One region of the Cytobacillus gottheilii genome, then DNA from elsewhere that is predicted to be linked to it. Evidence: riboswitches for the same ligand, from Rfam matches in the RefSeq annotation. Region 1 holds a riboswitch; the other holds the start of a gene.
What was found. A riboswitch is a leader RNA that binds a small molecule or an ion and turns the genes downstream of it on or off. The one in region 1 is predicted to bind thiamine pyrophosphate.

Region 1 (4,429 bases):
TGAAGAAGCTGAAGAAGGTGCCTGTAATTCTAATTTAGAAAAGGTAAGAGATGAGCTAAATATGTCAGATGAAATTTTAAATGGAGATTTATTGAGGTTTTTAGATTTATAAATAAAAAGGAGGATCGTTTTTGAACGATTCTCCTTTTTATTTTCAGCCGTTTACACTTCTTGAAGGATCTCTTTTGCTGTTTGTTCTGCTCCATTGTCTGCTTTTATTTTAAAATGATAAGTGTTATATATTTTTTGCCGGTCTGTGAAAATGCGGTGAATTTCATTTTCTGTTTTTCCCTGCAGAAGTGGTCTTGAAGGCACTAAAGAATCCAGTCTCTGCTTCCAAACGTCCCAAGAAACCCAAAGGTAAAAGACCGTTCCATTTTCCATGCAAGTATTCCTGATTTCTTCCTGCAGAAAGGCACCTCCACCTAATGAAACGACTTGAATTTCTGTATTGCTGCAAATTCTTTTTACTTGATCAAGTTCAGTACGGCGGAATTCCTGTTCTCCAAATTGCTGAAAAATCTCAGTCGTTTTTAGACCATACCATTTTTCTATTTCTTCATCGACATCTATAAAAGGAACTTTTAGCTCTTTGGCAATTAGTTGTCCCACAGTTGTCTTACCAGAGCCCATAAAACCTGTTAAGATAATTTTTTTATGCATATTAAGCGATGATCCCCATTTCCTTTTGCATTTAAAGAGAATTATAATATAGAAATAATTTGCTGTAAAAATTAAATAGTGTGATAACTCCTTTTTATCTTTCGAATATAATGAAGCTTGTATGTAGATACCTAAAGAAAACGCTCAAAGTATTTATCAATATCTGTATAGATAGGGATCATCAGGGAACATTATAAGAAACGAATATATAGGTGAGTATGTGAAAATTTTAGCTATTGATGGCGGCGGAATACGGGGTATTTTGGCGGTCACCGTCTTAAAAAATATTGAAAAACAATATAAATGTAAGATTGCTGATCTCTTTGATGTCTTTGCCGGAACCAGTACAGGTGCCATTATTGCAGCTGCTGCATCTGTAGGTAAAGAAATGGAAGATGTTTATGATATTTATCTACAGCATGGTGAAAAGATCTTTGAAAGACATGCTACAGTTGGTTTATTTAAAAGCATTTATACAAACCATCATTTACGACAATATTTACAAGATGCCTACGGAGAGACATTGCTATGTGATGTGGAAAAGCCATTGCTTTTACCAGCGGTAGATATTCATAAAGGAAAGCCGTATGTTCATCGCTCACATGTACGCAATCCTGGAGAGAAAAAGGAAGAGATTAAACTGTGGGATGCCGTGCTTTCATCCTGTTCTGCACCGGTTTATTTTCCCCCTAATGAAATGCAAAATAAACTTTTAGCCATTGATGGCGGCATATGGGCAAATAATCCAACATTGGTTACAATCACAGAGGCGCTCAGTTTTTTTCATCAAAAACTTGAAGATATCCATGTTTTATCGATTGGGACTGGACTGCAATCTATTCCTTTTCAGGAAGAGGAAGGCAGAGAATGGGGTGCTCAAAGCTGGCTGCCTTTTCAATTTCCCTCTTTTAGGATGACACCAAAACTTCTTGATCTTGCGCTTCATATTTCTTCAGAAGCCATCTCATATCATTGCCGGCATTTGCTGCATGACCAATATTTACGTCTGAATGCCGAGCTGGAAAAAGAAATGCCATTTGATGATGTGACATTTTCACATGAACTGGCTCTTATGGGAGAAAAGCTATATGAGGAGCAAAAAAAGGATATTGAGGAATTTCTAAAAAAGACATAACGTTTGCAAAATAATACAAAAATGTTATGATAGTGTTGAAAAATGAATACTTCTTACACTAGGGGTGTCTTTTTAAGACTGAGATGGCAGTAATGCCAAACCCTCTGAACCTGATCCTGTTAACACTGGCGTAGGGAAGTGCTATAGATTATATTCTGCTGATCTATACATATTCGCCGCTCGTGTTTTCATGAGCGGCTTTTTGTCTCTATGGAATCATTCCTTTAAGCCAATGGAACAGAAATCGGAATATCTTGATATGGTGTAAAACTTGAAAATTAAAAATCTGCTGGGGGCGCCAAATTGGCTGAGAAGAACCCTTTGAACCTGATCTAGTTAGAACTAGCGTAGGGAAGCAGTTAACATAAGTGCACATGTGCTGTTTGTTAACCGCTTCTGCTATAGGAGCGGTTTTTTATATTGAGGAATAAGCCGTATTCATTCACAAAGTGTGCTGCCGGGAGGGAAGAGATTGGCTTATATAATATGAGGATTCGCACTTATTAAATATTAAGGGGGAAATAAAAAATGATGAACAGTACAAAAAAACTAACCATTATTGCATTTATTGCAGCTATTACGACGGTTTCCAGCAGTCTTATTTACATACCGGTAGGATTTGCAAAAATCTTTCCTATTCAGCATTTTGCTAATGTGCTCTCGGCTGTTTTGCTTGGCCCATGGTATGCAGTGATTCAAGCTTTTCTTTCATCAACTTTAAGAAATATGCTGGGAACAGGCAGTATTTTTGCTTATCCAGGCAGTATGATTGGTGCCTTTTTAGCAGCAATTCTTTTCTCCAAAACTCGTAAACTCAGTTTTGCAGCAGCAGGTGAAGTGGTTGGAACAGGCATATTAGGTGCAATGGCGACCTATCCGATTTCTGTCCTTTTCCTTGGACAGGAAGCAGCGCTATTTGGGTTTGTGCCGGCATTTATCTTCAGCAGCTTTACAGGTGCTTTGATGGGTTACGGATTATTGAAAGTAATGGTGAAAAATAAAGCATTAGGAGGCATTTTACAATGAAAACAGCATTGACGATTGCAGGCTCAGATTCAGGCGGAGGTGCCGGTATTCAAGCGGACTTAAAATCATTTAGCGCAAATGGCGTTTTTGGGATGTCCGTTATTACTGCTATTACAGCTCAAAATACACAGGAAGTTCGTTCTGTACAGGATATAGATGTGAATATTATCAGAGATCAAATAGAAGCTGTATTTGATGATATTACGGTTGATGCCGTAAAAATCGGGATGCTTTCATCTGCAGACACAATTAAAACGGTAACGCAAGGCCTGCAAAAATATGCGCCGTCTCATATTGTGCTTGACCCAGTCATGGTTTCAAAAGGCGGGCATCATTTGCTGAGACAAGAAGCAGTGACTTCTTTAATAGATCACATGCTTCCGCTCGCAACTATTATAACCCCTAATATCCCAGAAGCAGAGGTCATTCTTGGTTATCCTATTTCAAACAAGAAAGACATGGAGAAAGCATGTATGGATATGACAAAACTTGGTGCCAGATCGGTGCTGTTAAAGGGAGGGCATATGGAAGGGGAACCAGATGATTTGTACTATGATGGAACCAATTTTCATTGGATTAGCGGCACGAGAATTGAGACAAAAAATACACATGGAACAGGGTGTACTCTTTCTTCGGCAATTGCTGCTAACCTTGCTCGCGGGTTTGATATGCTTGAAGCGGTGAAGCGAGGAAAATCATATATACATATGGCAATTGAGCATAGCCTTGATATTGGCAACGGTCATGGCCCAACAAACCATTTTTATGATTTATACAGAAAAGCAAAAATGTATCAGGAGGCAGAGAAGACATGGAGCAACTGAGCGTGAATCAAATTTTCAGAGACTTGGAAACTGCAAAACCTTTAATCCATCAAATTACGAATAATGTAACCATTAACGATTGTGCCAATGCAACATTGGCTATTGGTGCATCTCCTGTAATGGCTACAAGTATAGAAGAAGTTGAAGCGATGGCTGGACTTGGAGATGCTCTAGTGATTAATTTTGGTACCATTACAGCTGATATGTACGAATCCATGGTGCTGGCAGGAAAGGCAGCAAACAGAAAAGGGATTCCAGTCGTTTTTGATCCGGTTGGAGTAGGCGCTACTCCATATAGAACCCAAAAGGCAATGGATTATATGAAAAAAGTGAAGGTGGATATTGTAAGAGGGAATGGAACGGAGGTTTACGCACTTATTGGCGGTCAGGCGAATACCCGAGGTGTTGATGCTGGTGAATTATCCTTAACTCATACTGAATTAGCAAAGCTGGCTGCTGAGAAGCTGAATGCAGTTATTGTCATAAGCGGTAAACATGATGCCATATCAGATGGAACTAGAGTGGCAGAAATCGAGAATGGTGATATTTGGTTAACAGCTGTGACTGGCACTGGATGCATGACAACCGCTCTAATTGCTTCTTGTGCAGGTGTTTCTGAGGATTATTTCTCTGCAGCAGTTGTTGGAATGGGCATTATGAGCCTTGCTGGAGAGCGAGCGAGAAGGAAAATTTCAGACGGTGAAGGCATTGGCACGTTTAAAGTAAAGTTAATGGATGAAATCTTCACCATGAATGAAACTGTCTGGGAGAGAGAGGTTAT
Region 2 (4,429 bases), 770 kb from region 1:
ACCTGTTGTTAGTTTTATTGTTTCACCAAGATATTTTTCTGGTAAAGAATGATTCTGTAATGTTTTTAAACAAGCCTAAAACTCAAACTTGTATATACATGTTTCTGTTTTCGCTTTCATTTTAACTTGTATAAACATCTCAGTCAAATCATTTGTTACAGCTGATTCAAATCTCTGATTCTTTTTTATAAAAAAAGGGTTTTCTACTTTTTCCTGAGCTGTGGTGAACAGCCTCTAAGGCGGTCTGCCTCCAGCAAGGCAGCAGCTTTCGTCTGTCATCAAATATCTATTCTGCTCTGCTTTTGCCATCTCCAGGCATATCGCTAAAATGCTGCTTAGCACTATTAAAAAGAAGCGCCTTTAAAAAAGGAGCTTACTTTTAATAGCAGCCTATTCATTTTTTATCCATCTAATAGTCCTTTCAAAACGTCCAAAGCAAAAAAGCTCAAAATAATTTTGAGCTTCCAGCATTATATTGTGAATTGTAGTATTTTACTGGTTAATCGTTTTGACAACGGCCATTTCTTTACCAAAGCGATCTCCGTAATCGATAAACCCCAAGCTCTCGTATAAACCATGTGCCCCTAAATTTTCGGGATGATAGCCTACAACGAGCTTCTTTGCGTTTGGCAGATTGGACATTTTTGAAATCATTATTGAAGAAGCATCCTTACCAATGCCCTTACCCTGAAATCTATGATCAATCATTATTCTGTAAATCCAGTAACCATCAAGTTCTTCCGGTTCCGTATTATACATTAAAAAACCTGCAACTTGATCACCATAATATATAACAAACGGTCTTAATGACGGTTCAAATTTAGACTGCAGAATCGATATTGCATTGTTTTCTATAAATTTCTCTTGATTCTCTGTTATCTGCAATGAACAGCACTCATACCAGTTTTCTGCTGTTAATTCAGCCAATCTTACTATTTTGTCAATACTCAAAATTTATCCCCTTTCTAATATGGGGAACTGCTAATTGTTAATTAGACGTTACCCCGTTAGTGCATGCTGTATAAGTCATTAATTTATTTTTCATAATGAACGCCTCCTTGAACAATTGCTTTTTTTTTAATACTCCTCTATCCTATCACAGTTCCTTATAAAAATTACACAGATTATATGCACTCAAGCTCATTTCAGCATGACAAGATCTGTACAATGTAAAAGGACTTACATTTCGGGAAATGAAAAGGCTCAAATCACGAATGATCTGAGCCTGTATATCTGTGCTTATATTAATTTAAATTCTCTAAACTAAACTTAATCTTTACTTAAAGAATTCTTTGGTTTGTCTTTAGGTTCATCTTCATCACGCGTTAAATCTCTTGCAGAGTTTTTAAACTCTTTTAGAGTTTGTCCAAAAGCACGGCCAATTTCCGGCAATTTTTTAGGACCAAAGATAATAAGTGCTAATACTAATATAAGAATTAAACCTGGAATACCTATATTTGATAACATAACAACAACTCCTTTACTTGCATCATAGACGAAGATAAACAGAAATTCAAGTAACCCAGTAATACTCCAGTCTCAAAAACACCTTTGTCAATGGCAGGCAAACTCCTGAAGCTTCTTTTGATTCCAGATCCCCTTAAAAATAAAAAAGCAACATAGCTTCTGCCATGTTACTTAGCAAAACGGTGTTTTCCAATTTCACCTGTAACGGTTTGAGCTCTTAACCAGGTGCTATTCGTCAAATCCGGATTAAAGAAATAAACAGCTTCATTATTTCCTTGTCCCTCTAAAGCTATTGCCTCATTTACTGCCTTTTTTGCCTCTTTATCAGCTGGTTTATTGATACTTCCATTGTCGACAGGCTGAAACTGTCTCTTTTCATAAATCACTTGCTTAACGCTATCAGGAAAACGCTCATCTTCTACTCGATTTAAAACAACTTGAGCCACTGCAACCTTTCCTTTATAAGGTTCACCTTTTGCTTCAGCATGAACAAGCCTGGCAAGCAAGTCTTTCTCTTTCTTGGATATTGTATTAGGAATAATTAATTTATCTTCAGAATGAATAGCTTCTGCTGACAAATGATTAACTTCTTTTAATTCCAGCTCTGATACGGAGAATTTCAGTGCCACATCATATAATGTTTCCTGATCCTTAACATTGTAAATCGTAACAGAATCCAGCGTTTCAGCATTTATTTTCTTTGGTTCAGTAAATGTATATTGGAATGAGACCATGACAATAGCGGCAATCATGCTTAGAACAAATTTTTTCATTCGTTCTCCTCCATTCATTATAGTCTCGGAACAACAGAAACTACTGTAACACATTGTTCAAGAACGGGACAAACTTAATCTTTTCCATGGTTAATCTGGTAAAATCTTGTTCCGTCATTCTTCTTGCTAAAACATTAAAAGCTTTTTACTAGAAATTTCTTATTTTTTTGCTATAATGAAGACGTAATGTGGAACGCTAACCATTTTTAAACAAATACTTTACAAGTATGTAAAGACTGAGACTTTTGAATATAATTTCATATCGTTTTATGTAGGGGAACCGCTCTGCGGTTGAGATTTCATTATATAATGATAACCCTTTGAACCTGATCTGGCTGATACCAGCGTAGGGAACATAATGTAAAGCAATATTATGCTTATTTATTATGTCCCCTGGCTGCAGCAGCCAGGGGTTTTATGTTTATAAGGGAATTGTTCCATACTACTCATATGACATTAACTGAGATCTTCACGGAATGATCTTCACAATGAGGAGGATATTATGAAAAAATGGATGTTAACTGCATCGTTATTAATGGTTTTAACGGCTTGCGGAAATAACGAAGATACGGAAAACAACAGCACCAATGAGGCGGAAGAACTTGAAGAAGTGACGGTTGTTTTGGATTGGACTCCAAATACAAATCATACTGGACTTTATGCAGCCGTTGAAAATGGCTATTTTGAAGAAGCAGGACTTGATGTCGACATTATTTTGCCTGGTGATGCTGGTGCAGATCAATTGATTGCTTCGGGCAAAGCAGATTTTGGAGTCAGTTACCAGGAAAGTATTACACAAGCAAGAGTTCAGGGTGTACCGCTTGTTTCGATTGCAGCTGTCATTCAGCATAATACGTCAGGCTTTGCTTCTCCTGTAGAAAAAAATATTGAAACTCCTAAAGATTTTGCAGGAAAAACATACGGAGGCTTTGGATCTCCAGTTGAAGAGCAAATCCTTGAATCTCTAATGAGATCTGAGAATGCAAGTGCCGATGATGTTACGATCTTAAATATTGGCAGTGCAGATTTCTTTACTTCAGTTGAAAGAGATGTTGATTTTTCTTGGATCTTTTACGGCTGGACTGGGATTGAAGCAGAATTACGCGGTATAGATTTAAATATGATCTACCCTACCGATTATTCGGAAAATCTTGATTATTATACACCTGTTCTTGCTACTAACGAGGATATGATCAGCTCTAATCCTGAAATGATTGAAGCATTTTTAGAAGGAGCTTCAAAAGGGTATGAATATGTAATTGAAAATCCAGCGGAAGCTGCTGACATTCTAATAGAAGCAGTTCCAGACCTGGATCCTGAACTGGTTAAGAAAAGTCAGGAATGGCTGGCACCGCGTTATCAAGATGATGCAGATCAATGGGGAGCACAAAAACTAGAAGTATGGGAAAACTACGGTAATTGGATGTTTGAAAATGGATTGCTCGATGGCGAACTGGATGCAGAAAAAGCATTTACGAACGAATACTTACCAAAATAGGGGGAGAAAATCTTGGCTAATTCTTTAGTAAGCATACAAATAATTCCAAAAACTAAAAATGGGGAAAATGTCATTCCGTACGTTGACGAGGCGATTGCCATTATTGATGCTTCTGGCATCAAATATGAGGTACACCCTCTTGAAACCACTATGGAAGGTGATCTGGATCAAATTTTTGCGGTTATTAAGAAAATGAACGAAAAAATGATTGAGATTGGCAGTTCCAATGTTATCTCTCAAATCAAAATACTATTCCAGCCAGATGGCATTACAATGGATACGTTAACGGAGAAATATAAAGGATGAATACTGCTTTAAAGAAAGGATGGAGACCAATACTTGTTCTCCTCCTTTTATTCTTATTATGGGAAGGGATTGTCAGGTTTATTGAAGCACCATCCTGGCTAGTCCCTGCACCAAGCCTGATTTTTCAGGAAGCATATAACGGCTGGTCTCAGTTTGCACCTCACCTGCTTTCGACGACCAGTTTATCACTATATGGCTTTGCGATTGGTGCAGCTGTTGGGCTTGCCGCTGCCTTTTGTCTGCACATGCTTCCTTTTGTTAGAGAATCAGTTTATCCGCTTCTCATTCTGTCGCAAAACGTGCCAGTTATAGTTCTTGCCCCGCTTTTGGTCATCTGGTTCGGTTTTGGAATTCTGCCGAAAGTCATTGTCATTACGCTTGTCTG

Region 2: it holds a riboswitch for thiamine pyrophosphate, as region 1 does, so the genes downstream of both, J1899_RS08405 (ABC transporter substrate-binding protein) here and thiW (energy coupling factor transporter S component ThiW) in region 1, are expected to answer to the same signal.

The regions. Positions count from the first base shown of each region.
Region 1 covers NZ_CP071709.1:2,456,217-2,460,645, reverse strand. Annotated here, with positions in the region: gene J1899_RS12135 (LTA synthase family protein) at 1-112, shown strand, start outside; gene J1899_RS12130 (shikimate kinase) at 163-663, opposite strand; gene J1899_RS12125 (CBASS cGAMP-activated phospholipase) at 884-1,798, shown strand; TPP riboswitch at 1,849-1,952, shown strand; TPP riboswitch at 2,080-2,169, shown strand; gene thiW (energy coupling factor transporter S component ThiW) at 2,330-2,824, shown strand; gene thiD (bifunctional hydroxymethylpyrimidine kinase/phosphomethylpyrimidine kinase) at 2,821-3,648, shown strand; gene thiM (hydroxyethylthiazole kinase) at 3,636-4,429, shown strand, end outside.
Region 2 covers NZ_CP071709.1:1,682,807-1,687,235, reverse strand. Annotated here, with positions in the region: gene J1899_RS08420 (GNAT family N-acetyltransferase) at 493-951, opposite strand; gene J1899_RS08415 (twin-arginine translocase TatA/TatE family subunit) at 1,270-1,467, opposite strand; gene J1899_RS08410 (cell wall hydrolase) at 1,635-2,240, opposite strand; TPP riboswitch at 2,504-2,610, shown strand; gene J1899_RS08405 (ABC transporter substrate-binding protein) at 2,743-3,738, shown strand; gene J1899_RS08400 (thiamine-binding protein) at 3,751-4,044, shown strand; gene J1899_RS08395 (ABC transporter permease) at 4,041-4,429, shown strand, end outside.